DNA from 3 places in the Streptomyces sp. NPDC090108 genome. Region 2 is predicted to be linked to each of the others. Evidence: riboswitches for the same ligand, from Rfam matches in the RefSeq annotation. Region 2 holds a riboswitch; each other region holds the start of a gene.
The links. A riboswitch is a leader RNA that binds a small molecule or an ion and turns the genes downstream of it on or off. The one in region 2 is predicted to bind S-adenosylmethionine.
Positions count from the first base shown of each region.

Region 1: another riboswitch for S-adenosylmethionine. It lies ahead of ACIPRD_RS14845 (amino acid ABC transporter permease); the one in region 2 lies ahead of thrC (threonine synthase).
Region 3: another riboswitch for S-adenosylmethionine. It lies ahead of ACIPRD_RS20395 (aminotransferase class V-fold PLP-dependent enzyme); the one in region 2 lies ahead of thrC (threonine synthase).

Region 1 covers NZ_JBIVDQ010000003.1:1,036,996-1,046,949, forward strand. The annotation lists gene ACIPRD_RS14825 (DUF1684 domain-containing protein) at 1-801, opposite strand, end outside; gene ACIPRD_RS14830 (NtaA/DmoA family FMN-dependent monooxygenase) at 1,229-2,629, opposite strand; gene ACIPRD_RS14835 (LLM class flavin-dependent oxidoreductase) at 2,626-3,732, opposite strand; gene ACIPRD_RS14840 (hypothetical protein) at 4,035-4,235, shown strand; SAM riboswitch class IV at 4,274-4,382, shown strand; gene ACIPRD_RS14845 (amino acid ABC transporter permease) at 4,707-5,687, shown strand; gene ACIPRD_RS14850 (amino acid ABC transporter ATP-binding protein) at 5,684-6,481, shown strand; gene ACIPRD_RS14855 (transporter substrate-binding domain-containing protein) at 6,543-7,568, shown strand; gene ACIPRD_RS14860 (GNAT family N-acetyltransferase) at 7,657-8,382, shown strand; gene ACIPRD_RS14865 (protein kinase family protein) at 8,647-9,717, shown strand; gene ACIPRD_RS14870 (putative quinol monooxygenase) at 9,867-9,954, opposite strand, start outside.
Region 2 covers NZ_JBIVDQ010000006.1:396,380-406,333, forward strand. The annotation lists gene groL (chaperonin GroEL) at 1-1,116, opposite strand, end outside; gene ACIPRD_RS23360 (cold-shock protein) at 1,422-1,625, opposite strand; gene ACIPRD_RS23365 (MoaD/ThiS family protein) at 2,066-2,341, opposite strand; gene thrC (threonine synthase) at 2,338-3,621, opposite strand; SAM riboswitch class I at 3,639-3,782, opposite strand; gene ACIPRD_RS23375 (glucosyl-3-phosphoglycerate synthase) at 3,992-4,936, shown strand; gene ACIPRD_RS23380 (trehalose-6-phosphate synthase) at 5,097-6,524, shown strand; gene otsB (trehalose-phosphatase) at 6,601-7,467, opposite strand; gene ACIPRD_RS23390 (DUF3263 domain-containing protein) at 7,522-7,746, opposite strand; gene ACIPRD_RS23395 (ABC transporter substrate-binding protein) at 7,782-9,026, opposite strand; gene ACIPRD_RS23400 (ROK family protein) at 9,172-9,954, shown strand, end outside.
Region 3 covers NZ_JBIVDQ010000005.1:480,219-490,172, reverse strand. The annotation lists gene ACIPRD_RS20420 (NlpC/P60 family protein) at 1-93, opposite strand, end outside; gene ACIPRD_RS20415 (NYN domain-containing protein) at 306-1,649, opposite strand; gene ACIPRD_RS20410 (hypothetical protein) at 1,687-1,926, opposite strand; gene ACIPRD_RS20405 (rhomboid family intramembrane serine protease) at 2,142-2,951, shown strand; gene ACIPRD_RS20400 (Lrp/AsnC ligand binding domain-containing protein) at 2,948-3,229, shown strand; gene ACIPRD_RS20395 (aminotransferase class V-fold PLP-dependent enzyme) at 3,283-4,641, opposite strand; SAM riboswitch class IV at 5,130-5,246, opposite strand; gene trpD (anthranilate phosphoribosyltransferase) at 5,457-6,521, opposite strand; gene ACIPRD_RS20385 (cytochrome bc complex cytochrome b subunit) at 6,716-8,353, opposite strand; gene ACIPRD_RS20380 (Rieske 2Fe-2S domain-containing protein) at 8,350-9,408, opposite strand; gene ACIPRD_RS20375 (c-type cytochrome) at 9,405-9,954, opposite strand, start outside.

The sequences.
Region 1 (9,954 bases), on a different contig from region 2:
GATCTTCTGGCCGGCCTCGATCGCCACGGGCAGCCGGTTCTCGGCCGGGGGCAGCGGGCAGGTGGCCAGGTCCGTGTAGGCGCAGGGCAGGTTCGCGGCGCGGTTGAAGTCCAGGGTGACGGTGCCGTCGGCGGCGGGTGGATCGAGCGCCAGGGACCGGTTGGCGGCGTAGGTGGTGACCCCGGAGGTCGCGTCGGTGAACAGCACCGACAGCCGTCCCGCACCATGGCCGGGAAATGCGGTCAGCGACAGCGCGCGCCCGTCGAGCTCGAACTCGACCCTGCCCGGAGCGTCGTAGACATGCTCAAGGCCCTCGACGGCGGCGCCCACGGTGGTCGGCCGCGGTGTGTCGAAGGGGATGTACCGGCCGGTTACGGCCCAGCGCGGGTCGGGGGCGTAGGCGGGCGTGCCGGTGAAGGCGGTGCGCAGCGGCGCGTCCGGATGCCGGGGGCGCACGATGTCCTGGCCGCCGCGCTTGGCGACCTCGATGACGGCGTCTCCCCAGACGGCTTCGACGCCGCCGCGCTCGGGAAGTACGCCGAAGCGGTGCTCGCCACGCACCGGCGTCCCGTCGACGACCAGTTCCTCGCCCTCGTCGAGGTCCACGACGACACCTTCGGGACCGGTGCGCCACGCACCGGGCGCGTCCGGGAAGCGCTGGGGCCGGTCGTCGAGCCAGTGCAGGCCGGTGATCGCCAGGAATCCGTGCGGGGCGGCGAGCCCGGCCTCCTGGCTGCGGTACCACTCCAGCCAGTTCTCGGTGAAGGCGTGGAGGTCCGTGGTGGTGGCCTCTGTGGTCATGGGGAATCTCCTTTGTGCCGGATGTGCCTCGGGGTAGGGGATGCAAGGGGTTGTCGGGCCGGCGGGTGCAGCCGGGCCGCCGGTTTGCCGAGGAGTCGCCAGGCGCGTCGGCGGTCTGCTTCTCCCGCGACCTCGCGCGGGCACTTCGCGCCCGACGATTGACGCGAGCCGGGGTGAGTCCGCGCCCGAGATTCTGCCCGAACCAGGCCGACGTAAGACCGAACTCCGCTGCTTCGCAGGCGAGTCGGACGTGCCATCGACCTGGTTCGGTGCGTCGGACGCGTTGAGCGCTGCTCCCACAGTCATGTCGGTCGGAACGGGCTTCAGTCGGAACGGGCTTCGGCCGGACCCGCATTCCGGCCCGCGTGTGACAGCTTCTTGTCAGCCATGTGTACTCGGACATGAGTGGAAGGGGCGGCCCTGGGGCTCAGCCCGCCTGCCGTCGGTCCGGTGCGGACCGGTGGGTGAGCGGTGCGCGCAGGCCGAGGTTCTCGCGCAGGGTGGTGCCGGTGTATTCGGTGCGGTATATGCCCCGTTCCTGCAGTTCCGGGACGAGCAGGTCGACGATGTCGTCGAGGCCGTCGGGGATCAGGTACGGCGTGACGTTGAAGCCGTCGATCGCGCCGTGCCGTACGAAGCGGGTGAACTTGTCGGCCAGACCGGACGGGGTGCCGACGTGCCCGCGCTGCGGGCCGAGCGCGATGACCGTCTCGCGCAGCGACCAGCCGTGCGCCTCCGCCTTCGCCCGCCATTCGGCCACGACGGCGCGGGGGTCGGCGATGCGCCGGGCACCGAAGGAGCCGTCGTTCTCGCTGACGACCGGATCCTCCTTCGGCAGCGGACCGTCCGCGTCGCGGCCGGACAGGTCGATGCCCCACAGCAGCCCGGCGATCCCCAAGGCCGTGGCCGGGGTGACCTGCTGGAGCCGGATCCACCGCTTCTTCTCCTGGGCCTCCTTCTCGGTGGCGCCAATGATGATCTCGGTGCCGGGCAGGATCCGCAGATCGTCGTCCGGCCGCCCGACCGCGCGCAGCCGGCGCCGGATGTCGTCCGCGAAGGCCAGCGCGTCGTCGAAGTCGGTGCCGTGCGCGGAGAAGATCACGTCGGCGTTGCGGGCGGCGAAGTCGCGTCCTTCGCCGGAATCCCCGGCCTGGAAGATCACCGGGTGCCCCTGGGTGCTGCGCGGCAGGGTCGGAGCCAGGTCGACGTCGAAATGCGTTCCCTTGAAGCGCACTTGACGTACGGCACCAGGGGCCGACCAGGCGGTCGCTTCGGCCGAGTCCGCGACGGCGGCGTCCGCCCAGCCGTCCCACAGGGCGCGGGCCACGGTGAGGAACTCCTCGGCACGCCGGTAGCGGTCGGCGTGGTCGAGGTAGCCGCCACGGCGGAAGTTCGCGCCGGTCCAGGCGTTGTCCGTGGTCACCACGTTCCAGCCGGCGCGGCCGTCGGAGAGCAGGTCCAGGCCGGAGAGGCGGCGGGCCAGATCCGCGGGCTCGTTGAAGGTGGAGTTGGACGTGGAGACCAGGCCGATGCGGCGGGTGACCGCGGCCAGCGCGGTGAGCTGGGTGATGGCGTCCGGCCGTCCGGCCACGTCGAGATCGTGGATCCTGCCGTCGACCTCGCGCAGCCTGAGGCCCTCGCCGAGGAAGAACGCGTCGAACAGGCCGCGTTCGGCTGTCTGGGCGACCCGGCGGAAGGACGCGGGATCGATCTGGGAGCCGCTGTCGGGGGCGGACCAGACGGTCCAGTGGTTGACGCCCTGGAAGAACACGCCCAAGTGGAGCCGGGCGTGCGGACGGGGGACGTCGAGGGGGTCGGTGCGGGTCATCGGGCGTCCTCCTGGCCGGCCGGGGCAGCGGCGGCGAAGCGATTGACGGGGCGCTCCAGCCCCAGGGTCGAGCGCAGGGACGTACCGGGCAGCGGGCGGGCGACGAGACGCTGCGCGGAGAGAGCCGGCAGGACGAGGCGGGAGAGGACGGTGAGGTCCTCGTCCAGGACCAGCGGATGCAGCCGTACGCCGTCGACGTGACGGCCCAACTCGGCGATAAGCGCGATGAGTCGGTCTACGGAACCGATGTGCCGGAGCCTTCCCCGGTCCCTCCACGGCGCGTACCGCTCCAGGTCGGCGACGCGCTCGGCGGCGGTCGCCTCCGGGGTGTCCAGCGCCACCTCGACCTCGGCGAAGACGCGCGGGGTACCGGCGCCGGCGGCGGCCGTGGTGACCGACGTGAGGTCGCGGCCCTCGACGAGAGCGACATCGAGCTGTGCGGCCGGAACCCGGTCGGGCCGGCCCAGGACGACAAGCTGACCCTGGGGCGGGCGCGGCACGATTCCCGGGCCCTTGACGACATACGTGTCACCGCTGAAGTCGACGTGGTGAAGGCGTTCGCGGTCGAGGTAGCGGCTGGTGGCCACGGACCGGATGACCGCGTCGTCCTCCCACGAGTCCCACAGGGCGCGGGCCACCTCCACCCCGTCCCGTGACTCTCGGGCCCGCGCTGCGGCGCCGGCGACCAGCGGGCGTCCCCAGGCGCGGGCCGCCTCGGGACGCTCCTCCTCCGTGACCACCCACCCGGCGCGACCGGCGGAGATGTGATCCAGAGACGCCAACTGGCCGGAGACATGGAAGGGTTCGGCATACGTCACCGGGACGACGGGCGCGATCCCGATGGCGCTCGTGGACGCCGCGACGAAGGCCGCTCGCTCGACCGCGCCGATCCGGCCCAGCGGATCCTTCGCGGCGCCGGGAGGCAGCACGCCGTCGTCCAGGGTGATCAGGGTGAATCCGGCGTTCTCGGCGACGGCGGCGATCCGTACCAGACGGCGCGGGGTGAGCAGTTGATCGGGTGAGTGGGCGGCGCGGCGCCAGGCCGCGGGGTGGGCGCCGTCGCCGTCGAGCTCGACGGCAAGGTGCAGGGCGGGGCCGGACAATGGGGGTTCCTTCCGGGAAACACGACGACTCGCGGCCACAGGGCCACGACGAGACAGCCGGTGGGATCGGCCGGCAGAGGTCAGGCGTGTACGGAAGGACAGACGGCGGAGGAGGTGCGGCAGTAGTCGACGTGCCGCCGGGTGATCAGCCGCGCACCAGAGCACGCACCCTGTGGTGCCGCACCCTGTACGTGCATCGGAGCCTCCACCTGCCGGCAGCTTGCCCGTTCAACGTATGTCGGGCGCCCCTGTGGATGTCAAGGGCGACCACGGGAGCAGGGGTGCCTCACCCGGTGGGACCGATGGCCGAAGCATCCTTCCGGGTTCGCTCCGATCCGGCCCATGGAGACGGGCCGCGCCCGGTGCGGATGTGCGTGCAGGGCGTCGAGCGCCGTCACCACGCCTGCGGTCAGGGCCTGGAAGCCGCCGGAGCGGCCGTGCGGATCGCGGACCGGGCGGCCCGCACCACCCGTCGGCCGTTCCATCTGGTGGACCGGCGTTGACATTCGTTCGGGCAGCTGTCTTAACTACGGCCCAGAACGGTCATGAGTGTCAGCGACAAGCCCTGGCTTGCTGACCGGCAACCCTCGCGCCGCGGTGGGGTGCCCCAGGTGAGGACCGGACCGAAGACGTTTCGGTAAGCGCGAGGTCCACAGGGCCGGAACAGTGATGGTGACGCCATGTACGCAGTTCCCGGGACGGCCAGGCGCCGCCCTCAGGACTGCGTTCGGCCGTACTCGAGCCTTCTCGTCGCCGATCGCGCCGTCGATCTGCTCCGCGTGAACAGCGCGCTGTGTACCGCACCGGGCTGTGCCCGCTGCCGGGGCTGACAGCTCCCCGCAGCCCCCGCGATCTCTGACGAACACCGCGTCCGCGGTGCGCCGTTGTCCTCCCCGCCCCCGGTATCCCGCCGTCGTGTGCGCCCTCGCATGCCGCCGCGCGTCCGGGGTGTGCCCACCCAGCCGGAGCCCAGCATGAGTGAACCCCCTGGCGCCACCGTCACCCTCCCCGAAGCGCCGACCGCCGACCAGCCATCGAAAGCCCTCACCGCCCAGCGAGTTCTGCCGCTGCGGCGCCCCGGACGCTGGATCGCCACCGTGGTGGTGCTCGTCCTGATCGCCCAGTTCGTGCACGGACTGGTCTCCAACCCCTTCTACCAGTGGGACCGCTGGGGCTACTGGTTCCTGCGCCCCACGATCATCGACGGTCTCGTGATCACCCTCGAAGTCACCGCCTACAGCGCGGTGCTCGGTCTGATCGGCGGTGTCGTGCTCGCCCTGGCCCGGCTGTCGAAGAGCCCGGTGCTGCGCGCGGTCAGCTGGACCTATGTCTGGGCGCTGCGCGCCATCCCGCTCATCGTGGTCCTGCTCTTCCTCTACAACTTCAGCGCTCTGTACAAGACGTTGAGCGTCGGCGTTCCCTTCGGTCCGGCCTTCTTCTCCTTCGACGAGTCGAAACTCGCCACCGACATGGTCGTCGCCGTCATCGGCCTCAGCCTCAACGAGGCCGCCTACGCGGCCGAGGTCGTCCGCGGCGGCATCCTCTCCGTCGACCAGGGCCAGCACGAGGCGGCCGCGGCGCTCGGCCTGCCGAAGGGCTACCAGTTCCGGAAGATCGTCTTTCCGCAGGCGCTGCGCTCGATCATCCCGAACTACGTCAACCAGCTCATCGGCCTGATCAAGGGCACCTCGCTGGTCTTCTACGTCTCGCTGCTCGACCTCTTCGGCACCGCCCAGACCATGGGCTCCACCTACCCCGGCGACATCGTGCCACTGCTGCTGGTCGTCACCGTCTGGTACCTGATCCTGACCAGCGTCGTCTCCGTCCTCCAGTTCTACGTCGAGCGGCACTACGCCCGCGGTGCCACCCGCAACCTGCCACCGACACCGCTGCAGACGCTCCGCACCGGGCTCACCGGCCTGCGGGCCCGCATCCGCCGGGAGGCCGCCGTATGACCACCGACACCATCAAGGCCGTGGCGGACGTCAAGGCCGCCACCGTCGAGGTCCACGACGTGCACAAGTGGTACGGCACCCAACGGGTGCTGGAAGGCATCGACCTGACCGTCCGCCCCGGCGAGGTCACCGTGATCCTCGGACCCTCCGGCTCCGGAAAGTCCACTCTGCTGCGGGTCATCAACCACCTGGAGAAGCCCGAGATCGGCTACGTCAGCATCAACGGCGAGCCGATCGGCGTGAAGCGGCAGGGGGAGAGGCTCAAGGAGCTGAGCGAGCGCGCCATCCTCACCCAGCGCGGACGGATCGGCTTCGTCTTCCAGAACTTCAACCTCTTCCCGCACCTGACCGTCCTGGACAACGTGGCCGCCGCTCCCGTCGCCACCGGCAAGCTGACCAGGCCGGAGGCTCGGGAACTCGCCCTCGAACTTCTCGGCCGGGTCGGCCTCGCCGACAAGGCCGGCGTCTACCCGCGCCGGCTCTCCGGCGGCCAGCAGCAACGCGTCGCCATCGCCCGAGCCCTCGCCCTGCGCCCCGGCGTGATCCTTTTCGACGAACCCACCTCCGCCCTCGACCCGGAACTCGTCGGCGAAGTCCTCTCCGTCATCAAGGACCTGGCGGCCGACGGCACCACGCTCGTCATCGTCACCCACGAGATCGGCTTCGCCCGCGAGATCGCCGACCGGGTCGTCTTCATCGACGCCGGCAAGATCATCGAGCAGGGCCCGCCCTCCGAGGTCCTCCACAACCCCCAGCACGAACGGACCAGGGACTTCCTCAGCAAGGTCCTCTGACCCGCCGCACTTCTCGACTCCCCCACGCCATCCTCATCACCTTCAGCGACAAGGAACGGCCATGTCTGCTCACGCCACCCGACGCAGCCTGATCAGAGGCATCACCGCGGCGACCGCCGTCGCTTCCCTCACCACCGGGCTCGCCGCCTGCGGTGGCAACAGCGACGCGGCCACCACCACCGGCAATGCCAAGTCCGGGGAGGTCGTCGTCGGCCGGGTCTCCAACGGCGCCGCCACCCAGACCGCCATCAAGGTCTCCGAGGTCAAGTCGATCAGCGCCGAACTGCCCGACTCCGTCAAGAAGAGCGGCAAGCTCGTCATCGGCGAGGGCGCGCTGCCCGCCGGGTTCCCCCCGCTGGCCTACGTGGGCAGCGACCAGAAGACCCTCACCGGCTCCGAGCCCGACCTCGCCCGCCTGCTCGCCGCGGTCTTCGGCCTCAAGCCGGACATCAAGAACTCCACCTGGGAGAACATGTTCGTCGGCATCGACAGCGGCAAGGTCGACGTCGCGCTCTCCAACATCACCGACACCGAGGAACGCAAGAAGAAGTACGAGTTCGCCTCCTACCGCCAGGACAACCTCGCCTTCATCGTGCCGAAGAAGAGCACCTGGAACTTCGACGGCAACTACGAGAACCTCGCCGGCAGGACGATCGCCGTCGGCTCCGGCACCAACCAGGAGAAGATCCTCCTCGAATGGCAGTCGAAGCTGGCCAAGGAGGGCAAGAAGGTCACCGTCAAGCACTTCCAGGACAGCACCAGCACCTTCCTGGCGCTGAACAGTGGAAAGATCGACGCCTCCTTCGGCCCCAACCCCGGCTTCGCCTACCACAACAGGCAGACCGCCGGCACGCCCAGCGCGACCCGCACCGCGGGTACCTACTCCGGCGCAGGCGCCGGCCTGCAGGGCCTGATCGCGGCCACCGCGAAGAAGGGCAGCGGCCTCGCCGAGCCCCTCGCGCATGCCATCGACTACCTGATCGAGAACGGCCAATACGCCCAGTGGCTCAAGGCCTACGACCTCTCCGACGAGGCCGTCACCAAGTCCGAGGTCAACCCGCCCGGACTGCCCCTCGACAACTCCTGACCATCGCGTGACCGGACTCCACCGCCGCCTCGCGCTGGAGTCCCCGCGCGCCGGACACCCTGAGCCGCACCCCGGAGACCGCCACACCATGTCCGTCACCAGCATCGACGCGAGCTCCTCGCACATCCTGGACAATCCCGCCTGGGCCGCGCTCACCGGCCCCCACGCCCGCTTCGCCGAACGAATCGGCCGCGCCGCCCGCTACCAGCAGGACGTCGCACCCTTCCACGCCCTCTCCGACGAGCACGACCCGCGCGCCTGGGCCGATCTCGCCGCACTCATAGGCCCCGGCGGTACCGCCGCGGTGCGGGGCGTGACCGAGGCAGCGGTGGGCTGGGAGGTCGTGCGCACCGGACACGGCGTCCAGCTCGTGGACACCTCCCTGCGCGCCGAACCCGACCCCGAGACCGTACGGCTCGGCCCCGGCGACGTGCCCGAGATCCTGGACCTGGTCGCCCGTACCGAGCCGGGCCCCTATCTGCCCCGCACCGTCGAGCTGGGCACCTACCTCGGCATCCGCCACCAGGGGCGGCTGATCGCCCTGGCCGGCGAGCGGCTGCACCCGCCGGGCTGGACGGAGATCAGCGCCGTGTGCACCGACCCCGCCCACCGCGGCCGGGGTCTGGCCACCCGCTTGGTCCGCGCGGTCGCCGCCGGCATCAGGGAGCGAGGCGAACGCCCCTTCCTGCACGCCGCGGCCACCAACGCGAACGCCATCCGGCTGTACGAGTCGATCGGGTTCACCCTGCGCCGCCGTACCGTCTTCTCACTCGTCCGGCACACCGGCGCCGCCGCTCTGGAAGCAACGGCATAGCCGTGCCGTCGATCAGGATCTCCCCGCCCTGCTTGCTGACCTTCTTCACAGCACGGTCCAGGCGTGGGACTTGCGCGGCGAGCGGGCCGATCAGCTCGTCGCGCCGGCGGCGGGCGGTGGACTCGGACACGCCGTTGCCGCCGGCCCTGTCGGGCCGGGCGTCGGTCGTGACGCAGCACGGCCAGAAGGAGGGTTGTCCCTGTTCCCCGTCCCGGTGTCTGCTGGAGCCGTCGAACAAGAAGCGGGGCACGGTTGGAGGCGTGAGTGAAGGGTCCTGACCTGTCCCGCGATGCTCGTCTTGCCGCCCACGGGGCCGTCTCCACATGGCTGGCCCTGCGCAGTGACCGCAGTCTGCGCGAGTTGGTGGACGCCCGCGCACCGCTGGGGTCGGGCATCGGCGGGAAGACGGTCCTGCTGGAGGTCGAGGGAACCCAGGTCTTCGTCAAACAGCTACGGCTGACCGATCTGGAGCGCCGGCCGGAGCATGTCCACTCCACCGCGAACCTGTTCGGACTCCCGGCCTTTTGCCACTACGGCATGGGCACCATCGGCAGCCCGGGGTTCGGCGCCTGGCGCGAGTTGGCCGCGCAGACCATGACGACGAACTGGGTGGTTGCGGGAGACCACGAGGGCTTTCCCCTGATGTACCACTGGCGGGTGATCCCGGACTCCGGCCGGCCACTGCCCGAGGAACTGGCCGATGTGGACCGGGCTGTCGCCTACTGGGGAGGCGAATCAGCGGTACGCCGGCGAATCGAAGGTCTCCGGCATTCCACGGCCCGCCTTGTGCTGTTCCTGGAGTACATCCCGCAGAACCTGCACGACTGGCTGGGCGTCCGGATCAAGGCCGGCGACGAGGCGGCCGAGCGGGCCTGCGCCATGGTCGACAACGAGCTGAAAGCCGGTGTCGCGTTCATGAACGCTCGCGGGCTTCTGCACTTCGACGCCCACTTCGAGAACATCCTCACCGACGGCCGGCGGCTCTTCTTCACCGACTACGGCCTCGCGCTCTCCTCACGCTTCGACCTCACACGGGACGAGGCCGACTTCTTCGACCAGCACCGCACCTACGACCAGTACTACGCCGTCACCCACCTGGTGAACTGGCTCGCCGTCGCTCTCTACGGATACACACCGGACGAACGCAGAACGTTTCTGAATGCGTGCGCCCAAGGGGTGGCCCCGGAGGGGGTTCCCGCGTCGGTCGCGGCGCTCCTTGTGCGTCACGCACCCGTCGCAGCGGTGATGGGCGACTTCTCTCGCGCGTTTCGGCAGGTGAGCCGAGCCGCGCCCCATCCGCTGGCAACGATCCGTCGGATGGGGCGAAGTACGTGATCAGCAGCCGCCGGTCACAGGCGTGCGGTGAACCGACCGTAGGCCGGCTTGCGCAGCCGGCCCCGGTCGACCGGTCGGACCAGCTTTCCGCGTAGCGGTTCCGGGTTCCGACCGCACCGCGTCGAACACCATGGGGATGCGGGTGGACCTCAGAGCGCGCCCTTGCCCAGGTCGCCGGCCGGGAGCGCGTCGAGGACGACGACGCTCGGGGCCTCGGCCAGAGCGTCGCCCAGGGCC
Region 2 (9,954 bases):
GCCGGCGAGCTTCGCCAGGCGCTCCTGCAGCTTCTCGCGGTCGTAGTCCGAGTCGCTGTTCTCGATCTCCGCGCGGATCTGGTTCACGCGGCCCTGCACCTGCTCCGAGGAGCCGGCGCCGTCGACGATCGTGGTCTCGTCCTTGGTGACGACGACCTTGCGGGCGCGGCCCAGGAGGTCCAGGGTCGCGTTCTCCAGCTTGAGGCCGACCTCCTCGGAGATGACCTCGCCGCCCGTGAGGATGGCGATGTCGCCGAGCATGGCCTTGCGGCGGTCGCCGAAGCCCGGGGCCTTGACGGCGACGGACTTGAAGGTGCCGCGGATCTTGTTGACGACCAGGGTCGACAGGGCCTCGCCCTCGACGTCCTCGGCGATGATCAGCAGCGGCTTGCCCGACTGCATGACCTTCTCCAGCAGCGGGAGCAGGTCCTTGACCGAGGAGATCTTGGAGTTGGCGATGAGGATGTAGGGGTCCTCGAGCACCGACTCCATGCGCTCCATGTCGGTCGCGAAGTAGGCGGAGATGTAGCCCTTGTCGAAGCGCATGCCCTCGGTGAGCTCGAGCTCCAGACCGAAGGTGTTGCTCTCCTCGACGGTGATGACGCCTTCCTTGCCGACCTTGTCCATCGCCTCGGCGATGAGCTCGCCGATCTGGGTGTCGGCGGCGGAGATGGACGCGGTGGAGGCGATCTGCTCCTTGGTCTCGACGTCCTTCGCCTGCTCCAGCAGGGCGGCGGAGACGGCCTCGACGGCCTTCTCGATACCGCGCTTCAGGGCCATCGGGTTGGCGCCGGCGGCGACGTTGCGCAGGCCTTCCTTGACCAGGGCCTGGGCGAGAACGGTCGCGGTGGTCGTACCGTCACCGGCGACGTCGTCCGTCTTCTTGGCGACTTCCTTGACCAGCTCGGCGCCGATCTTCTCGTACGGGTCCTCGAGCTCGATCTCCTTGGCGATGGAGACACCATCGTTGGTGATCGTGGGGGCGCCCCACTTCTTCTCGAGGACGACGTTGCGACCCTTGGGGCCGAGCGTCACCTTGACGGCGTCCGCGAGCTGGTTCATGCCGCGCTCGAGGCCGCGCCGCGCCTCCTCGTCGAACGCGATGATCTTGGCCATGTGAAGTGGTCCCTCCAGGACTGGGGGTGATTCCTTCGGACCGCGCCCGCGCCCGCGACGGACGGCTCGCCGGCCTCGTGGTTCCTTGCCCCACCCGGCCTGCGGGCCTCACCGACCCGGTCCTCGTTGTCACTCTCACCTTCAGAGTGCTAACGCAATGATTAGCACTCGGCATGGTCGAGTGCAAGCGCCTTGGGGGTTCGCGGAGGGAGCGTCAGCCACCCGCGAACACCGCGCGCGCCGCGGCCGGGCACGGCGAAGGGCCCGCACCCTGTGCCGGTGCGGGCCCTTCGCTGCGAAAACGTTCAGGCGGTGACGCGAACCATGTCGGCCTGCGGACCCTTCTGGCCCTGCGAGATCTCGAACTCGACCCGCTGGCCCTCTTCCAGGCTGCGGTAGCCGTCCATCTGAATGGCGCTGTAGTGGACGAAGACGTCCGCACCACCGTCGACCGCGATGAAGCCGTAGCCCTTCTCCGCGTTGAACCATTTGACGGTGCCCTGAGCCATGCCTAACTCCCCTATTACTGGCCCTTGCACAGATCCACCCTTCGCGGACCCGGGTCAGACCTCACCCCCCATCGGACGGGGGCGTGCGCCGGAACGCGTCGACCGCGGCTGAATGTATCTGCCCAACTGCCGTCTGCAACAGGTCAATCGGACGAGAATTCTGGACGCGGGCGGTCCGGAATGTGAGGGGAATTCGGCTGAATCCAGGGCAAGTCGGGCCCCATAAAAACAACAAAAGCCGCAAACAACCCGGGCATTTTGGCTACTTCTTGTCGGGCGCGCGGCATGAATCCAAGGGCCCCCGGCCGGTGGCCGAGGAGCGCGTTCCCCAACCTTACCGCGCTCAATCACTCAGAATGGCCCCCTCCGCTTCTCTCACGGAGGGGGCCATCCGATGAACAGCCCGTCACCTCGATTACCGAAGGTAATACCGGGCGCGGTCAGCCGCCGGCGACCGCCGGAATGATGGAGACGCCGGCGCCGTCCGGCGTGACCGTCTCCAGGCCCCGCTCGAAACGCACGTCGTCGTCATTGACGTACACGTTGACGAAACGGCGCAGCTTTCCCTGGTCGTCCAGGACCCGGGCGGCGATTCCCGTGTGGTTCTTCTCCAGGTCGTCGATGACCTCGGCAAGGGTCGCCCCCTCGGCGGCGACCTCCGCCCGGCCGCCGGTGTAGGTGCGCAGGATGGTCGGGATGCGAACGGTCACACTCATGCGAGGCCAGCCTCTCGGAAGGAGTCCAGGGTCGGGCGGATGACGGCGGTCGGACCGGTGCCGGCCACCGCGTCGAGTGTCTTGAGGCCGTCGCCGGTGTTCAGCACGACCGTGGTCAGCGCCGGGTCCAGCACGCCGCTGTCGATGAGCTTCTTCGTGACGCCGACCGTCACACCGCCCGCCGTCTCGGCGAAGACGCCCTCCGTGCGGGCGAGCAGCCGGATGGCGGCCACGATCTCCTCGTCCGTCACGTCCTCCACCGCACCGCCGGTGCGCCGCGCGATGTCGAGGACGTACGGGCCGTCCGCCGGGTTGCCGATGGCGAGGGACTTGGCGATGGTGGCCGGCTTCTGCGGCCGTACGACGTCGTGGCCCGCCTTGTACGCGGACGACACCGGCGAGCAGCCCTCGGCCTGCGCCCCGAAGATCCGGTACGGCCGGTCCTCGACCAGACCGAGCGCGATCAGCTCCTTCAGCCCCTTGTCGATCTTCGTGAGCTGGGAGCCGGAGGCGACCGGGACCACGATCTGGTCGGGCAGCCGCCAGCCGAGCTGCTCGCAGATCTCGTACGCCAGGGTCTTGGAGCCCTCCGCGTAGTAGGGCCGCAGGTTGACGTTGACGAAGCCCCAGCCCTCGCCGGCCGGGTCGCCGATCAGCTCGGAGCAGAAGCGGTTCACGTCGTCGTAGCTGCCCTCGATGCCGACCAGCTCACCGCCGTAGACGGCGGCCATGACGACCTTGGCCTGCTCCAGGTCGTGCGGGACGAACACGCAGGAGCGCAGGCCCGCGCGGGCCGCGGCGGCGCCGACCGCTCCGGCGAGGTTGCCGGTGGAGGAGCAGGACAGGGTGGTGAAGCCGAAGGCGCGGGCGGCCTCCAGGGCCTGGGCGACGACACGGTCCTTGAAGGAGTGCGTCGGGTTCCCGGAGTCGTCCTTCACGTACAGCCCGCCGGTGACGCCCAGCTCCCGGGCGAGATTGCGGGCCTCGACGAGCGGGGTCCAGCCGGGGTTGAGGTTGGGCTTGCCGGCCACGTCGGCGGGGACGGGCAGCAGGGGCGCGTAGCGCCAGATGTTCGCGGGGCCGGACTCGATCCGGGCGCGCAGTTCCTTCGCGTCGTACGCGGAGAAGTCGTAGGCGATCTCGAGCGGGCCGAAACACTCGTCGCAGGCGAACAGCGGGCCGAGCGGGACCTGGTGGCCGCACTCGCGGCAGCTCAGCGCTGTCGCGGGGCCGAGGTCGACGGTGGGACTGCTGGGGGTGGCAACGGTCTGCACAGCCATGGAGGCGAGGCCCTTTCTCCTCATCTTCCTCGCGGCGCATCTCACCGCGAGACGGATTTGGCACCTTCCCTAGCCGGGAGCCTCGCGGGGTGAACGAGTGACCGGCTGGAGGGTTGCCGGGGCTTCATCGGGCCGTGTCCCTCTGCCCCTCTGGATGAGCGGTATGTGGTTGTGTGAACGCTCTTGACCCCCGACATGCGATGGTCATCGGCGTTGCTCAAGACTGTAACCGAAGGCCAGGACAGTGGAGAGAGCCGTCCGAACCGCGAGATGGATCACCCGGATTCCCGTGTGTGATCACAGCCCCCGGGCAGGACACCTGATCACGCCCCCGATCACGACAGATCACGACAGTGAGGAGCCACCGACCGTGCTGGAAGAAGTCGAGCGCTGGCTGGCCACCCGCTCCTGGTCCGTGGCCGACCGCCCCCCGCACCGCGTCCTGGCCGCGAAGCAGCGCACCGGCCAGACCGTCTCCGTCGTCCTGCCCGCGTTGGACGAGGAGGAGACGGTCGGCGAGATCGTCCGGATCATCCGGCACGACCTCGTCGAGCAGATCCCGCTGGTCGACGAGATCGTCGTCGTCGACTCCGGCTCCACCGACCGCACCTCCGAGGTCGCGGCCGCCGCCGGCGCGCGGGTCGTGCACCGCGACGCGATACTCCCGCGCCTGCCCGCCGTCCCCGGCAAGGGCGAGGTGCTGTGGCGCTCCCTGCTGGTCACCGGCGGGGACATCGTCTGCTTCGTCGACGCCGACCTGAAGGAGTTCTCCTCGGACTTCGTCCTCGGCATCGTGGGCCCGCTGCTCACCGACCCGGACGTCGACCTGGTCAAGGCGATGTACGACCGTCCGCTGGCCGGCGCCGCCGGGCAGGGCGGCCGGGTCACCGAGCTGATGGCCCGCCCGCTGCTCAACATGCACTGGCCGCAGCTGGCCGGCTTCGTGCAGCCGCTGGGCGGCGAGTACGCGGCCCGCCGCTCGCTGCTGGAGCAGCTGCCGTTCCCGGTGGGCTACGGCGTGGAGCTGGGCATGCTGGTCGACGCCCTGCACCTGGTGGGCCTGGACGCCCTGGCCCAGGTGGACGTCGGGGTGCGCAAGCACCGGCACCAGGACGGGCAGGCGCTGGGCCGGATGGCCGCGGCGATCTACCGGACCGCGCAGCTCAGGCTCGCCCGCGGCCACCTGGTGCGGCCCGCCCTCACCCAGTTCGAGCGGGGAGCGGACGGGTTCGAGCCGCGCACCTACTCGGTCGACACCGAGGAGCGGCCGCCGATGGCGGAGATCGCCGAGTACGCCGCGCGCCGGGTGGCGTGAGCCGGGGTGCCCGCGGTGGCACGAGGGGTGCGGACGGTGGTGCGGACGACGGCCCGGTCGCGCGAGCCGTCGGGTGAACGCCCGGCCTGGCCGTATACAAGCCCCCCTTCGGCGCGGAGCGTACGTTTGAGCGTTTCCGGGCCGGGCTAGGTTGAGGACCATGGCTTCCACACAGGGCGCAGAGGTGCTGGTCGCGTCCAACCGCGGCCCGGTTTCGTACGAGCTGAGCCCCGAGGGCGACGGCGGGACGCTGCGCGCCAGGCGCGGCGGCGGCGGTCTGGTCTCGGGGCTGTCGGCCATCGGGCCGGACACCGACGCGGTATGGGTGTGCGCCGCGCTGGGCGACGGCGACCGGGAGGCCGTACGGCGTGCGGCGGGCGGGCTGCTGCCGGCCGAGGACACCGGCGGGCAGCGGGTGCGGATGCTCGGCATCGACGCCGGCGTGTACGCCGACGCCTACAACGGCATCGCCAACTCGGCGCTGTGGTTCGTCCACCACATGCTCTACCAGACCCCGCTGGAGCCGGTCTTCGACGCGGAGTTCCGCCGGCGGTGGGAGTCCTACCGCGCCTACAACCGGGCCTTCGCCGAGGCGCTCGCCGAGGAGGCCGCCGAGGGCGCGGCGGTGCTGATCCAGGACTACCACCTGGCCCTGGCCCCCCGGATGCTGCGGCAGCTGCGGCCCGACCTGCGCATCGGGCACTTCTCGCACACCCCGTGGGCGCCGCCGGACTACTTCCGGCTGCTGCCCGACGACATCGCGGCCGAGCTGCTGACCGGCATCCTCGGCGCGGACCGGGCGGCGTTCCTGACCCGCCGGTGGGCGGACGCCTTCACCGCCTGCTGTCACGACGTACTGGGCCCGGGCATCCCCTCGGGGACGCGGATCGGGGTGCACGGACTCGGAGCCGACGCGGACTTCCTGCGCGAGCGCGCGCACCGGGCCGACGTGGCGGAGCGGATGGCCGCGCTCCGGGAGGAGATCGGCGAGGGGCGCCGGACGATCGTGCGGGTGGACCGCACCGAGCTGTCCAAGAACATCGTGCGCGGGCTGCTGGCCTACCGGCAGCTGCTGGCGGACCACCCCGAGTGGCGCGAGCGGGTCGTGCACGTCGCGTTCGCCTACCCCTCGCGGCAGGACCTCGCGGTGTACCGCGCGTACACGGACGAGGTGCGACGGGTGGCGCAGGAGATCAACGGGGAGTACGGCACCCCGGACTGGACCCCGGTCGTCCTCCACGTCAAGGACGACTTCGCCCGCTCCCTGGCCGCCTACCGGCTGGCCGACGTGGCCCTGGTCAATCCCATCCGGGACGGCATGAACCTGGTCGCCAAGGAGGTGCCGGTCGTCTCCGACGAGGGGTGCGCGCTGGTGCTCTCCCGGGAGGCCGGGGCGTACGAGGAGCTGGGCGACGACGCGGTCGTGGTGAACCCGTACGACATCACGGGCACGGCCGAGGCGCTGCACGAGGCGCTGGCCATGCCCGCGGGGGAACGCGCCGAGCGCTCGAAGCGGCTGGCCGCGGCCGGCACCGCGCTGCCCCCGGCCCGGTGGTTCCTGGACCAGCTGGAGGCGCTCGGCCGGTGACGGCCCGGCGCGCCCCGGCGCGGACGCCGCCGGCCCGCGCCCGGCGCCCGCACGCCCGGGCGGGCCGTACGGCGGCTCACTCCATGTGGGCCGCCAGGGCGCGCAGCAGCGCCACGACACCGCCGGGTCCGTCGACCACGAGGTCGGCCCGTTCGGCGAGCTCCGTCACCTCCGCGCTGCCGCTGCACACGAGGAGACCGGGGACGCCCTCGGAGCGGAGCTTTTCCACGGCGGCGTAGGCGGGCAGATCGCCGAGGTCGTCGCCCGCGTAGAGCACGGACTCGGCGCCGACGGCCCGGACGTGGTCGATCAGGGCGACGCCCTTGTCCATGCCGGGCGGGCGGAGTTCGAGGACCAGGCGGCCGGGCTCCACGATCAGGCCGTGCCGGGCGGCGAGACCGGCGAGCGGTTCGCGCAACGCCTCGAAGGCGGCCTGCGGGTCGTGCGCGCGGCGGGTGTGGACGGCGAGGGCGCGGCCCTTCTCCTCGATCCAGGTGCCCTGCCAGGCGCCGACGCTGTCCAGGAAGCCGGGCAGTTCGGCGCGGGCGGCGGCCACCCCGGGGTGCGGGGCGGGGGCGGTGACGGTACCGGTGACGGCGTCCCAGCGTTCGGCGCCGTAGTGGCCGAGGACGACGAGGTGCTCCAGGCCGGGGACGCCCGCGAAGCCGCCGTGCCGGACCGCCACCCCGGGCGGGCGGCCGGTGACCACGGCGACGGAGGCCACCTTCGGGGCGAGCTCGGCGAGCGCGGGCACGGCGCCGGGGTGGGCGCGGGCCTGGTCGGGATCGGCGACGATCGGGGCGAGCGTGCCGTCGAAGTCGAGGCCGACCGCCGCGGTGCGCGGCTCCGCGAGCAGCGCCCGCAGTCCGTCCCGGCCGGCCTGGGTCACGGGGACCGGCAGTGGATCCACCGGGTTGGTCGAGTCCGTCACATGGATGCCCATGGGGCGACACTATCCGCGCGGTGCCGCCCCTACGCCCGGGTTGCCGGCGCTGTCTCAGCGTTCGGAACGGCGTGCGTCACGGACCCGGCGCAGGCGGTTCACCGTCACCGGATCGTGTGCCAGCGCCCGCTCGTCGTCCAGCAGCGCGTTGAGCAGCTGGTAGTAGCGGACCGGGGCGAGGCCCAGCTCCTCGCGGATCGCCCGCTCCTTCGCGCCGGGGCCGGGAAAGCCCCGGCGCTCCAGCGCGAGGATCGCCTTCTCCCGGCTGCCCAGTTCCATGCGGCCCACCGTAACGCCGGACACCGACAGCCGGCTCAGTTGACCGCGCTGCTGTCCGCGGTGGTCGCCTGGGCCTGGAGGCGGGTCAGCAGGCCGGCGGGGCTGGCGCCGGGGCTGAAGGCCTGGCCCATGTCCTGCTTCACGGCCGCGCTGACCTCGGACCAGGAGGTCTTGCCGGTGGGGTAGAGCTGGGCGCCGGGCAGCTGCGCGAGGAAGGGCCGCAGGGCCTTGTCCTTGGGCGCTTCCGAGGCGTTCAGGGCGCTGGACGCCGAGTTGGTGACCGGAAGCTGGCCGAACTCGCGGGAGAAGTCGAGGACGTTCTTCTGGTCGTACACGAAGTCGAGGAAGCTGCCGATCTGCTCGGCGTGCCCGTTCTGCTTGAAGGCGGTCATCCAGTCGGTGACGCCCATCGAGGACTTGGGCGCGCCGGTGCGGCCGGGCAGCGGGACCGTGCCGAACTTCACGCCCTTCGCCTCGGCCTCCTGCATCAGCATGGGGTGACCGTCGAGCATGCCGACCTGGCCGTCGGTGAAGGCGGCGAAGGCGGCGGCGCGGTTGAGTTTGCCGGGGGCGACCGGACCGGTCAGGCCCTTGTCGACGAGCTCGTCCTTGAGCCAGGTGAAGGTCCGCGTGTTCTGCACGGAGTCGAGGGTGTAGGTGCCGATGTCGTCGGTGTAGCCGCTGCTGCCGGCGAGCATCCACTGCATGGTCTCGGCCTGGGCCTCCTCGGGGCCGAGCGGCAGCGCGAACGGGTACTTGACGCCCTGCTGCTTGAGCGCGCGGGCGTCGGACGCCAGCTCGTCCCAGTCGCTGGGCGGGGTGATGCCGGCCTTGTCGAACAGGGACCTGTTGTAGAAGAGCACGCGCGTGGAGGCGGCGAAGGGCATGCCGTACTGCTCGTGGTTCCAGCGGCCCGCGTCGGCGAGCTCGGACAGGAAGTCGCCCTGGGTGGAGATGGAGAGCAGGTCGGAGGCCTGGTAGAGCTTGCCCTCGGACGCGTAGTCGGCGTAGGAGCCCATCTGCGCCATGTCGGGGGCGTGGCCGGCGTCGACCATCTCCTTGACCTTGCGGTCGACGTCGCTCCAGGAGTAGACGCTGACCTGGACCTTGATGCCGGGGTGCTTGGCCTCGTAGGCACCGACCAGCGAGTCCCAGTACTTCTGGGTGCTGTCGGACGTCAGCCTGCTGTAGTCGGCGGCCACCAGTTTCAGGGTCACGTCGGAGGACCCCGTGCTCCCGCAGCCTCCGAGAGTCGCCGCCATGCCCAGTGCGGACACCACCGCGATCGTTCCTGCCGTTCCCCGACGCACCGTCAAATCCCCAGTTCTGCTGTTCTGCTGTACGACTGTCCGCTATCCGGACCCTTAAGGTCTACACCAAGAGAGTGGACTAGACCTCTCGCGGGTAGGGGGTCACACTGGGCGCGTGAGACATGTCATCGCCCTGGACGTCGGCGGCACCGGGATGAAGGCCGCCCTGATCGGCGAGGACGGCACGCCGCTGCACCGTGCCCGCCGGCCCACGGGCCGCGAGCACGGACCCGAGGCGGTGGTCGGGAACATCCTCGGCTTCGCCGCCGAACTGCGCGCGTACGGCGTCGAGCACCACGGCGGGCCCGCCGCCGCGGCCGGCCTCGCGGTCCCCGGCATCGTCGACGAGGAGAACGGCGTCGCCGTCTTCGCGGCCAACCTCGGCTGGAAGGACGTGCCCCTGCGCGACCTGCTCGCGCGGCGGCTCGGCATGCCCGCCGCCCTCGGCCACGACGTGCGCACCGGCGGCCTCGCCGAGGGCCGGCTCGGCGCGGGCCGGGGCGCCGACCGCTTCCTGTTCGTCGCGCTGGGCACCGGGATCGCCGGCGCCATCGGCCTGGACGGCCGGGTGGAGGCGGGCGCGCACGGCTTCGCGGGCGAGATCGGGCACATCGTCGTACGGCCCGGCGGCCTCGCCTGCCCCTGCGGACAGCGCGGCTGCCTGGAGCGGTACGCCTCCGCCGCCGCCGTCGGCGAGGCCTGGGCGGCGGCCCGCGGGGAGCCGGGCGCGGACGCGGCCGGCTGCGCCGAGGCCGTCGCCGCGGGCGACCCCGACGCGTCGCGGGTGTGGCGGCGGGCGGTGGACGCGCTCGCCGACGGCGTGGTCACCGCCCTCACCCTGCTCGACCCGCGCACCCTGATCGTCGGCGGTGGCCTGGCCGAGGCGGGGGACGTGCTG
Region 3 (9,954 bases), on a different contig from region 2:
GTTCGCACTGAGTACGACGGCGGCGGCTGCTGCGGTGGTCAGCACGGTGACTCGCGTGCGACTCGGCTTCTTGGGTCGACGATGGGACGCCACGGAGGATGAACTCCTTCTTCTGAGTGATCACCCGTTCGGAGGTTCGAGACACGACCCTAGTGACCTGGTTGTGATCAGTTCAAATCCTGACCGCAAAAAAACCGGTCACGCAATGCATTCTTTGCACACAACTCACGTGCGGTGATGCGCGGTTGACGCTACGTTGCGTGAAGATGTGTTCAATTCGGGCAATGCATATGCCTGTCGAACCTTCAGGACAGTCGCTTCAGAAGTACCGCAGAGGCGACCGGTCGGGCACCGGCGCGGGCGACCCCGTCCGCCACCTCCCGGTCGGTGGAGGCGACGATGACCGGCCGGCCCGGCGGCTCGGCGCGCACCAGCTGGCGGATCAGCTCGTCGGCCGTCACCCCCGGCTTGGAGAACAGCACCCGCACCCCGCGCGGCGGCGCGAGCAGCACCGGCGCCGCCAGTTCCGCGCCGTCGAAGACACAGGTGACCTCGGCGCCGGTCTGCGCGGCGAGCGCCGAGAGCTGCCCCAGCAGCCTCAGCCGCTGCTTCTCCAGCGGCATCTGCGGATAGCCGGTCTTGGTGACGTTGTAGCCGTCGACGACCAGATGCGCCTGCGGCAGGGCCAGCAACTGGTCGAGGATCGCCGGGTCGTTCTCGGACAGGGCGCGGGCCGCGATGTCCTTGGGGGTCATCCGGCCCGGCTCGACCGCGTCCACGGTCTCGGCGGGGCGCACCGAGACCGGCGGCAGCGCCAGCTCCCGGCGCAGCCCCTGCGCGGCTTCCAGCACGGTGTCGAGCAGCAGCCGTACCCGCATGTCCTCGACGCTGCGCCCCTCGCGCGCGGACCTGCGGGTGGCCTCGAGGGCCGCCTCGACCTCGCCGAGGCGGCCCTTGAGCCGCCGGGACTCGCTCTCCGCGGCCGACACCTGCGTGTGCCCCTCGGCGCGCGCCGCCTCGACCTCGCCCTGCACCTTGCGCAGCGCGGCCTCACCGCGCTTGACGTCGCTGAGGGCGGAACGCAGCTTGCGGTGCAGCGACTCGGCCTCGCGCTTGGCGGCGTCCAGCTCGGCCCGCAGCCGTTCGTTCTCCGTACGGGTCAGCTCGCGGGCGTGCGCCAGTTCCTCGCGCAGCCGCTCCAGCTCGGCCCGGCTCTCCTCGTCCGCGCGCTCGGCGTCGGCGCGCTGGGCCTCCTCGCCGGCCGCGGCGACCAGCTTCACCCAGCCCGCCGGACGCAGCACATAGGCCGCGGCCGCCACGTCGAGCGGGTCCGCGGCCGGGGGCGGCGAGCCGGAGTCCAGGGCGCCGGACAGCTCCGGCTGCGCCTCTCTGAACTTCTCCCCGATGCGCTGCCGGAACAGGGGGTCGGTCTCCAGCGCCGCGGCCATCGCGTTCCCGGCGAACTTGGCCCGCCGGTTCGGGGCGAACCGGGCGTACTGCCTCAGCTGGGCGGGCAGTTCCGTCACGGTCAGGCCGCCGAATCCGTCCGCGACGATCTGCACGACCCGCCGGCGCACGCCGTCGGGCAGCGGACGGTCAAGCACCTCAGCGGTGCCGTCGCCCGGCCCCCCGCCTGCGGTCTCCACCATCCGTCACACCCCAATACCCTTGCGGGGCCCGCTCCGTTCAGGAGCCGGCGCCCGGCCTGTCCACGAGTTCCACCTGGTCCACCGCGTTGCACCAGCGGCAGCGGACCGACTCGATGGTCTCACTGACCACCTCTCGCTCCTCCACGGTGGGCTCACCGGCGAGGTCGAGATGCACGTACTCGACGGCCTTGGACGAACGGGTGACGTCGAAACGCGTGAGGTTGCCGCAGAGCGTGCAGCGCCAACGCGTGGTGGCGGTCGGCAGGGGAACCGTCATCGTGGCTGTCCGCTTCCTTCTCGGTTTCCTTCGGGCATCGCTCCCGGGAACCGCTCGGCGGGACGACTCCCCGAAGCGCTTCTCGGGCCGGTCCGCGCCGTCGCCCGACGCGTGTGGGTGGTAACCCTAAGGCCTGGCGGGTCCTCGTCGCCCGTCCATCCACGGCGGCGAGGCGGTCTGCACCACTGCGTCCGGTTACGTCATGCTCTGTATTCATGATCAGCGACTCGAGCACGACGGCCTGCCGGACCAGCAGAGGGGTCCGGGACATCTCGGCACCGATGACGTACACCCTCATCGTCCTGTGCTGCCTGATCTTCGTCCTGGGCCCGGCCTCCGGGCTCACCCCGGCGTACGGCTCCGGGGACGCGCTGTCCGCCGCGCAGCGGGCGTACTTCCGGCACTGGGGCGTGATCCCGGCGGACCTCTTCCAGGCGCCCCTGGACCACCTCCTCGCCCCGGCCACCGCGCTGTTCGTGCACGGCAGCTGGGTGCATCTGCTCGGCAACATGCTGTTCCTCTTCGTCTTCGGGGTGATGACCGAGGAGCGGATGGGCCGGGTGGAGTTCACCCTGTTCTACGCGGGCTGCGGATACCTGGCCCTGCTCGGCTACGCGGCCGCCAACACCGGCTCCGGGCAGTCCCTGGTGGGCGCCTCCGGGGCGATCTCCGCGGTGCTCGGAGCGTTCCTGTACTTGTTCCCGCGCGCCCGTGTGACCAGTCTCCTCCCCTTTCTGTTCTTCCTCCCGCTGCGCTTTCCCGCCTGGGTCGTGTTGCCGTTCTGGGCCGCCCTGCAGTGGCTGGCGGCGAGCCGGGCGAGCGAGGGGCCGGGGGTGGCCTACCTCGCCCACGTCGTCGGCTTCTGCCTCGGCTTCGGCTACGCCTGGATGCGGTACGGCAGGCCGTGGGCGGGACGGGGGAAGAGCGCGCAGGACGGCCCCGGCACGGCGGCGGCGGCGGACGGGCGGGCGACTAGAGTGAAGGCCGCCCCAGCCCCGGCACCCAAGGGAGAGAACCAGCCGTGATCACCGCGATCGTCCTGATCAAGACCAGCGTGGACCGGATCCCCGAGATCGCGGAGGAGATCGCCGCACTGGACAGCGTCAGCGAGGTCTTCTCGGTCACCGGCACCTACGACCTCATCGCGATGGTCCGCGTCAGCCGCCACGAGGACCTCGCCGAGGTCATCCCGGGCCGCATCAGCAAGATCCCGGGTGTCGAGGGCACCGACACCCACGTCGCCTTCCGCACCTACTCCCAGCACGACCTGGAGGCGGCGTTCGCGATCGGCCTGGACAACTAGGCCGTGTCCCCGGGCCGGGGCGGCGGACGCGGCCCCGGCGGTCGCGGCGTGCCTCAGGCCACCGGGACGCAGCGGCCGTTCTCCGTGCGGTAGGACCACTTCGCGCCGTCCCGGACGAGTTCCCCTACGGCGCCGACGAACCGGTCGACGTGCTCGTCGGGGGTGCCCGCGCCGAAGCTGACGCGGACGGCGTTCAGGGACCTCTCCCCGGGCGCGTCCCCGGCGGCGCCGCACTCGCCCTGGTCCTGCGGGGTCCCGCCGAGCAGGGTGCGCACCAGCGGGTGGGCGCAGAAGAGGCCGTCGCGCACGCCGATGCCGTACTCCGCGGACAGGGCGGCGGCGAGGTGGGAGCTGTTCCAGCCCTCGACCACGAAGGACAGGACGCCGACGCGCGGGGCGTCCTCGCCGAAGAGCGAGAGCACGCGCACGCCGGGGACGTCCGCGAGGCCCGTCCGTACCCGGGCGATCAGGTGCCGCTCGCGGGCGACCAGCGCGTCGAAGCCCGCCTCGGTGAGGGCCTTGCAGGCCGAGGCGAGGGAGTAGGCGCCGATCACGTTCGGGGAGCCGGCCTCGTGGCGGGCGGTGCCCTCGTGCCACTCCACCTCGACCCCGCCGTCCTCCCGCCGGGCCACCGTACGGCTGGCGCCGCCGCCCGCGAGGTAGGGCTCGGCCGCGTCCAGCCAGTCGGCGCGTCCGGCCAGCACCCCGGCGCCGAAGGGGGCGTACAGCTTGTGGCCGGAGAGCGCGATCCAGTCGACGTCCAGCTCCGTCACGCTCACCGGGTGGTGCGGGGCCAGCTGGGCGGCGTCGAGGACGATCCGGGCGCCGTGCGCGTGCGCGGCGGCGGCCAGTTCGCGCACCGGCCACAGTTCGCCGGTGACGTTGGAGGCGCCGGTGACGCAGACCAGGGCCGGGGCACCGGCGTCGCGGCCGGCGAGGGCCCGCTCCAGGGTCCGTACGGCCTGCTCCGGGGTGCGGGGGGCGTCCAGCCAGGTCACCTCGGCGCCCCGCCAGGGCAGCAGGGCCGCGTGGTGCTCGGTGGCGAAGACGAAGACCTGGCAGCCGGCGGGCAGGGCGTGGGCCAGCAGGTTCAGGGAGTCGGTGGTCGACCGGGTGAAGACGACCTGGTCGTCCTCCCGGCAGCCGAGGAACCCCGCCACCGTGCGGCGGGCGTCCTCGAACAGGCCGGTGGAGAGCTGCGAGAGGTGACCGGCGCCCCGGTGGACGCTGCCGTAGTACGGGGCGTACGCGGCGACGTCGTCCCAGACCCGCTGGAGGGCCGGGGCGCTGGCGGCGTAGTCGAGGGCGGCGTACCCGGCCTCGCCGCCGGTGACGAGCGGAACGGTGACGTCCCGGCCCAGAACGGGCAGCGGGGCGAGGACGGTGGCGGCGGCAGCGGTGTGCACGGACATGGCGGGACTCCCGTGAGGCAGGACGCGGTGACGGTGAAGGGGTGTGCGGTGGGGCGCTGCGGCCCCGGGTCCTGCCGCCGGACTCCCGCCGTCCGCCGCGGTGGGCGGACTCCGCGGCGTCGGGTGCGTGCTCCCCGGTACGCCGGGCCGTGGCCCTCGTACGGGAGGTACGCGGGACGCGGGGGCCGTGCGGCGGGGCGCGTGGGTGACGTCGTGGAGCGGGCGGGGTCCTGACGGCAGGACCGAGGGGGTGTCTCCGCGGTCGTCGTGGATCGGGCCGCGCGTCCGGTGCGGTGCCTCGGCGTGCGGCCGGATCACCCTCGTACGGGGCGTACAGGGGTGGTTCGGCCGTGCGGCGAGGTGGCGTGCCGGGCGTCGGGGGTCCACGAAGACCGGGGAGACGCCCCCTAGCGCATTCGCTGGCTCACAGAAGGCTCCCTCGGGCGACCAGGACCCCTGGGCCCACGCCGGCGGAGCGGCGCGCGAGGGGTCCGCGCTTGCCGTGGGCCTTGTGGTCCACGGCCTGGTCCTCACCCGGGGCACCCCGCCACGGACGGAGGGTTGCCGGACAGCCGGCCGGGGCCGTGTGACTGTCGCTCATGACCTGATCGAAAAGCTAGCGGGGCCTGTCCGCGGGACGCAACCGCTGTCCGGATGCCGGGACATGCGCGGTGAGGATGCGGCGCCCGGCGGACCGGGACGATCGCGGCCGCGACGGACCGGTCGGGCCGGGGGGCGCCGGGCGGACCGGGGGTGCCGGGTACGGCGAAGGGCCGGCGCCCCGTCGGGGTGCCGGCCCTTCGTGCCGTGCGCGGCTACCGGTTGGTCGCGGCCACCCAGCGCTCCAGCGCCCGCTTGGCCGACCCGGAGTCGATCGACTCGGCCGCCCGCGCCATGCCGTCGGCGATCTGCCCGGCCAGCGGGCCGCCCGTCGGCCGCAGCGCGGCGAGCGCCGCCGCGGAGTTCAGCAGGACGGCGTCGCGCACCGGCCCCGTCTCGCCGTCCAGCAGCCTGCGGGCGACCTCCGCGTTGTACGACGGGTCGCCGCCGCGCAGGGCCTCCACGGGGACCAGCTCGATGCCGACGTCACGCGGATCGAAGGTCTCCTCGGTCACCTTGCCGTCGCGCACCGTCCATACCCGGGAGGTGGACGTCGTCGTCAGTTCGTCGAGGCCGTCGTCGCCGCGGAAGACGAGGGAGGAGTTGCCGCGCTCGGCGAAGACACCGGCCACGATGGGGGCCATGGCCGCGTTCGCCACGCCGACCGCCTGCGAGGTCACCCGGGCCGGGTTGGTCAGCGGGCCGAGCACGTTGAAGGTCGTACGGATGCCCAGCTGGCCGCGGGCCGCGGCGACATGCCGCAGCGACGGGTGGAACTTCACCGCGAAGCAGATGGTGATGCCCGCCTCTTCGGCGACCTCGGCGACCCGCCGCGGGGTCAGGTTCAGGTTGATGCCGAGCTTCTCCAGGACGTCGGAGGACCCGGAGGCGGAGGACGCGGCACGGTTGCCGTGCTTGACGACCCGCTCCCCCGTGCCCGCCACGACGATCGAGGACATGGTGGAGATGTTGACGGTCCTGGCGCCGTCACCGCCGGTGCCGACGATGTCGACGGCCGGACCGGGGACCTCGATCACGTTGGCGTGCTCGTACATGGTCCGTACGAGGCCGGTGATCTCCTCCACGGTCTCGCCCTTGGCGCGCAGCGCCACCATGAACCCGGCGATCTGGGCGTCGGTCGCCTCGCCGCGCATGATCAGGTCCATCGCCCAGGCGGTGTCGTCCGCGGACAGGTTCCGGCCGTCCAGCAGACCGTTCAGCAGGGCGGGCCAGGAACGGACCGCCGCGGTGTCGCCTCCGGCGGGGGTCACAGCGCTCATCAGCCGCTCCTGGGTGTGTTCGGGAACCGTGTGTTCCCACCCCCCACCCTATCCAGCCCGCAGACCCCCCAGGGCCGCGTCCGCCGCTCGTGGGGCCCGGGGGGCCGATGGGGCCCGCCGGGGTCCGCCGGAACGGGGAAGGGCCCCCTCCGCACCGGAGGGGGCCCTTCTGCCGTGGCGTGGCGACGCTGGGATCAGTGGTGGCCGTGGCCGCTCGTGATCTCCTTGTACTCGTCGACGGTCGGCTTCGGGATCTGGTTGTCCTCGCCGTAGTAGGCACCGGAGAGCTTGACGCGCAGCCGCTCCGTGGCCTTCACCTTGCGCTCGACACCGTTCTCGTCCACCGTCGCGCCGATCTCGGCCGGCTCGTACTGGTGGTGCGCCGTCAGCGTGTGCAGCTGCTCCTGGCTGAGCGGCTCGTGCACCTCGATGAACTCACCGTGCGGCAGGCGCTTGATGATGCCGGTCTCGCGACCGTGCAGCACCTTGTCCTTGTCACGGCGCTGGAGGCCGAGGCAGATCCGCTTGGTGATGATGAACGCGAGGACCGGACCGGCGAAGAAGCCGATGCGGACGAACCACGTCACCTGGTTGATCGACAGGTGGAAGTGGGTGGCCCACAGGTCGTTGCCACCGCCGACCAGACCGATCAGGTACACGGTCACCCAGGCGACACCGAAGCCGGTACGGGTCGGGGCGTTGCGCGGGCGGTCCAGGATGTGGTGCTCGCTCTTGTCGCCGGTGACCCAGGACTCGATGAAGGGGTAGACCGCGATGGCCATCAGCACCAGGCCGAAGAGCACCAGCGGGATGAACACGCCCAGGACGAGCGTGTGACCCCAGAAGTTGATCTCCCAGCCCGGCATGTAGCGGATCAGGCCCTCGGCGAAGCCCATGTACCAGTCGGGCTGGGCGCCGGTGGACACCTGGTCGGGCCGGTAGGGGCCCATGGCCCAGATCGGGTTGATCTGCGCGATCGCGGCGATGGCGGCGATGGTGCCGAAGACCAGGAAGAAGAAGCCTCCGGCCTTGGCCATGTACACCGGCAGCAGCGGCATGCCGACGACGTTGGTCTCGGTCTTCCCCGGGCCCGCGAACTGCGTGTGCTTGTGGTAGAAGACCAGGATCAGGTGCGCCACCATCAGGCCGAGCATGATGCCCGGCAGCAGCAGGATGTGGATCGAGTAGAACCGGGCCACGAAGTCGTGTCCGGGGAACTGACCGCCGAAGAGGAAGAACGAGATGTACGTGCCGACGATCGGCATGGACAGGATCGCGCCCTCGGTGAAGCGGACACCGGTGCCGGAGAGCAGGTCGTCGGGGAGCGAGTAACCGGTGAAACCGGTGAACATGCCCAGGACGAACAGCAGGAAGCCGAACAGCCAGTTGATCTCACGCGGCTTGCGGAACGCGCCGGTGAAGAACACGCGCATCATGTGCACGAACATGCCGGCGAGGAAGATCAGCGCGGCCCAGTGGTGGATCTGCCGGATGAGCAGACCACCGCGCACGTCGAAGGAGATGTGCAGGGTCGAGTTGAACGCTTCCGACATCAGCTGCCCCTGGAGCGGGACATAGCTGCCGTGGTACTCCACCTCGTTCATCGACGGGTGGAAGAACAGCGTCAGATAGACACCGGTCAGGATGATGATGAGGAAGCTGTACATGCAGACTTCGCCCAGCATGAACGACCAGTGGTCGGGGAAGATCTTCCGCATGTTGGCCTTGGCCAGGGAGAAGATCCCGAGCCGGCCGTCGGCCCAGTCGGCGACGCGCTCGCCGGCCGGGGCCTTCCCGCGAGAGCGGGGTGCTTCGTTCGCTGCAGTACTCATCCGCGCTCCCAGAATGCAGGACCGACGGGCTCCTCGAAGTCGCCGAGCGCCTGGAGGTAACCCTCGTCGTTCACGCCGATGCGGAGCTGCGGCAGGGCGTGACCGGCGGGACCGAAGATCACTCGGGCACCGTCGGAGAGGTCGAAGGTGGACTGGTGGCACGGGCACAGCACGTGGTGCGTCTGCTGCTCGTACAGGGAGATCGGGCAACCGACGTGGGTGCAGATCTTCGAGAAGGCGACGATGCCCTCGTGCGACCAGTCGAGCTCGCGCTTGTCCTTGATGTTGCTCGGCTGGAGCCGGACGATCATCAGGGCGGCCTTGGCGATCTCGTTCTGGAAGTCCTCGTCGGTCTCCTCCAGGCCCTCGGGCCGGGCGAAGGTGAGCGAACCGACGGCGACGTCCTCGGGACGCAGCGGCTCACCCGTGTTCACGTTCACGAGGAGCTTGCCCTTCGCCCACAGCGTGTGCCGGAGCGAGTTGTGGGGCAGCGGGCCCAGGTCGCGCAGCAGCATGACGCCGGAGAGCGGCACCAGGGCCAGCGCGCCGAACATCGTGTTGCGGATCAGGTTCCGGCGGCCGAGGCCCGACTCACGGGCACCGTCGCGGAAGTCCTCGAAGACCTTCGCGCGGACCTCGGGGGCCGCGGCGATCGGGTGACGCTCGGCGGCGACCTCCACGTCGGACATCAGGGTGCGCGCCCAGTGGACGGCGCCCGCGCCGATGCAGAACAGCGCCGTGCCGAGGGTCAGACCCAGCGCGAAGTTCAGCGCGCTGAGGTGCCCGATCGGGAAGACGAAGATCGACTTGTCGCGCGGGATCGTCACGTACGACGCGATGAAGCCGAGGGTGGCCAGCATCGAGATCGTGAACAGCAGGGCGACGACGCGCTCGGACCGCTTGGCGGCCCGCTCGTCGATGTCCTGGATCCGGTGCTCATGGGGCGGCAGCCCCGGGTCGGCGAACGGGTTCTCCTCGTCCGCGACGCTCACCGCGCCGTGCGCGTGGCCCGCTTCGGCGGGCAGGTTCTCTTCTGGAATGTCTTGGCTACTCATGACTTCTTGGCCTTTGCGGTCCGAGCGGCGACCCAGACGGCGACCGCGATCAGCGCGCCGAGGCCGAAGATCCAGGCGAACAGACCCTCACTGACCGGCCCCAGGCCGCCCAGGGAGAGACCGCCCGGGTTCTCCGTCTCGCTGCCGTTGACCGCGTTCAGGTACGCGATGATGTCCTTCTTGTTCTTCTCCGTCAGCGTGGTGTCGGGGAAGGACGGCATGTTCTGCGGGCCCGTCTGCATGGCCTCGTAGATGTGCTTCGGCGCGACGCCTTCGAGGCTCGGCGCGAACTTGCCCTCGGTGAGGGCACCGCCCTTGCCCACGAAGTTGTGGCACTGGGCGCAGTTCGTGCGGAACAGCTCGCCACCCTTGGCGATGTCCGCGCCCTCGGGGCCGAACTGCGACTTCGTCGGCACGCTCGGACCGGCGCCCAGCGACGCGATGTACGCGGCGAGCTGGTCGATCTGGTCCTGCGTGTAGATGGTCTTCTTGCTCGGGATCTGGGCCATCTGCGAGGAGGAGGCCGGCATACGGCCGGTACCCACC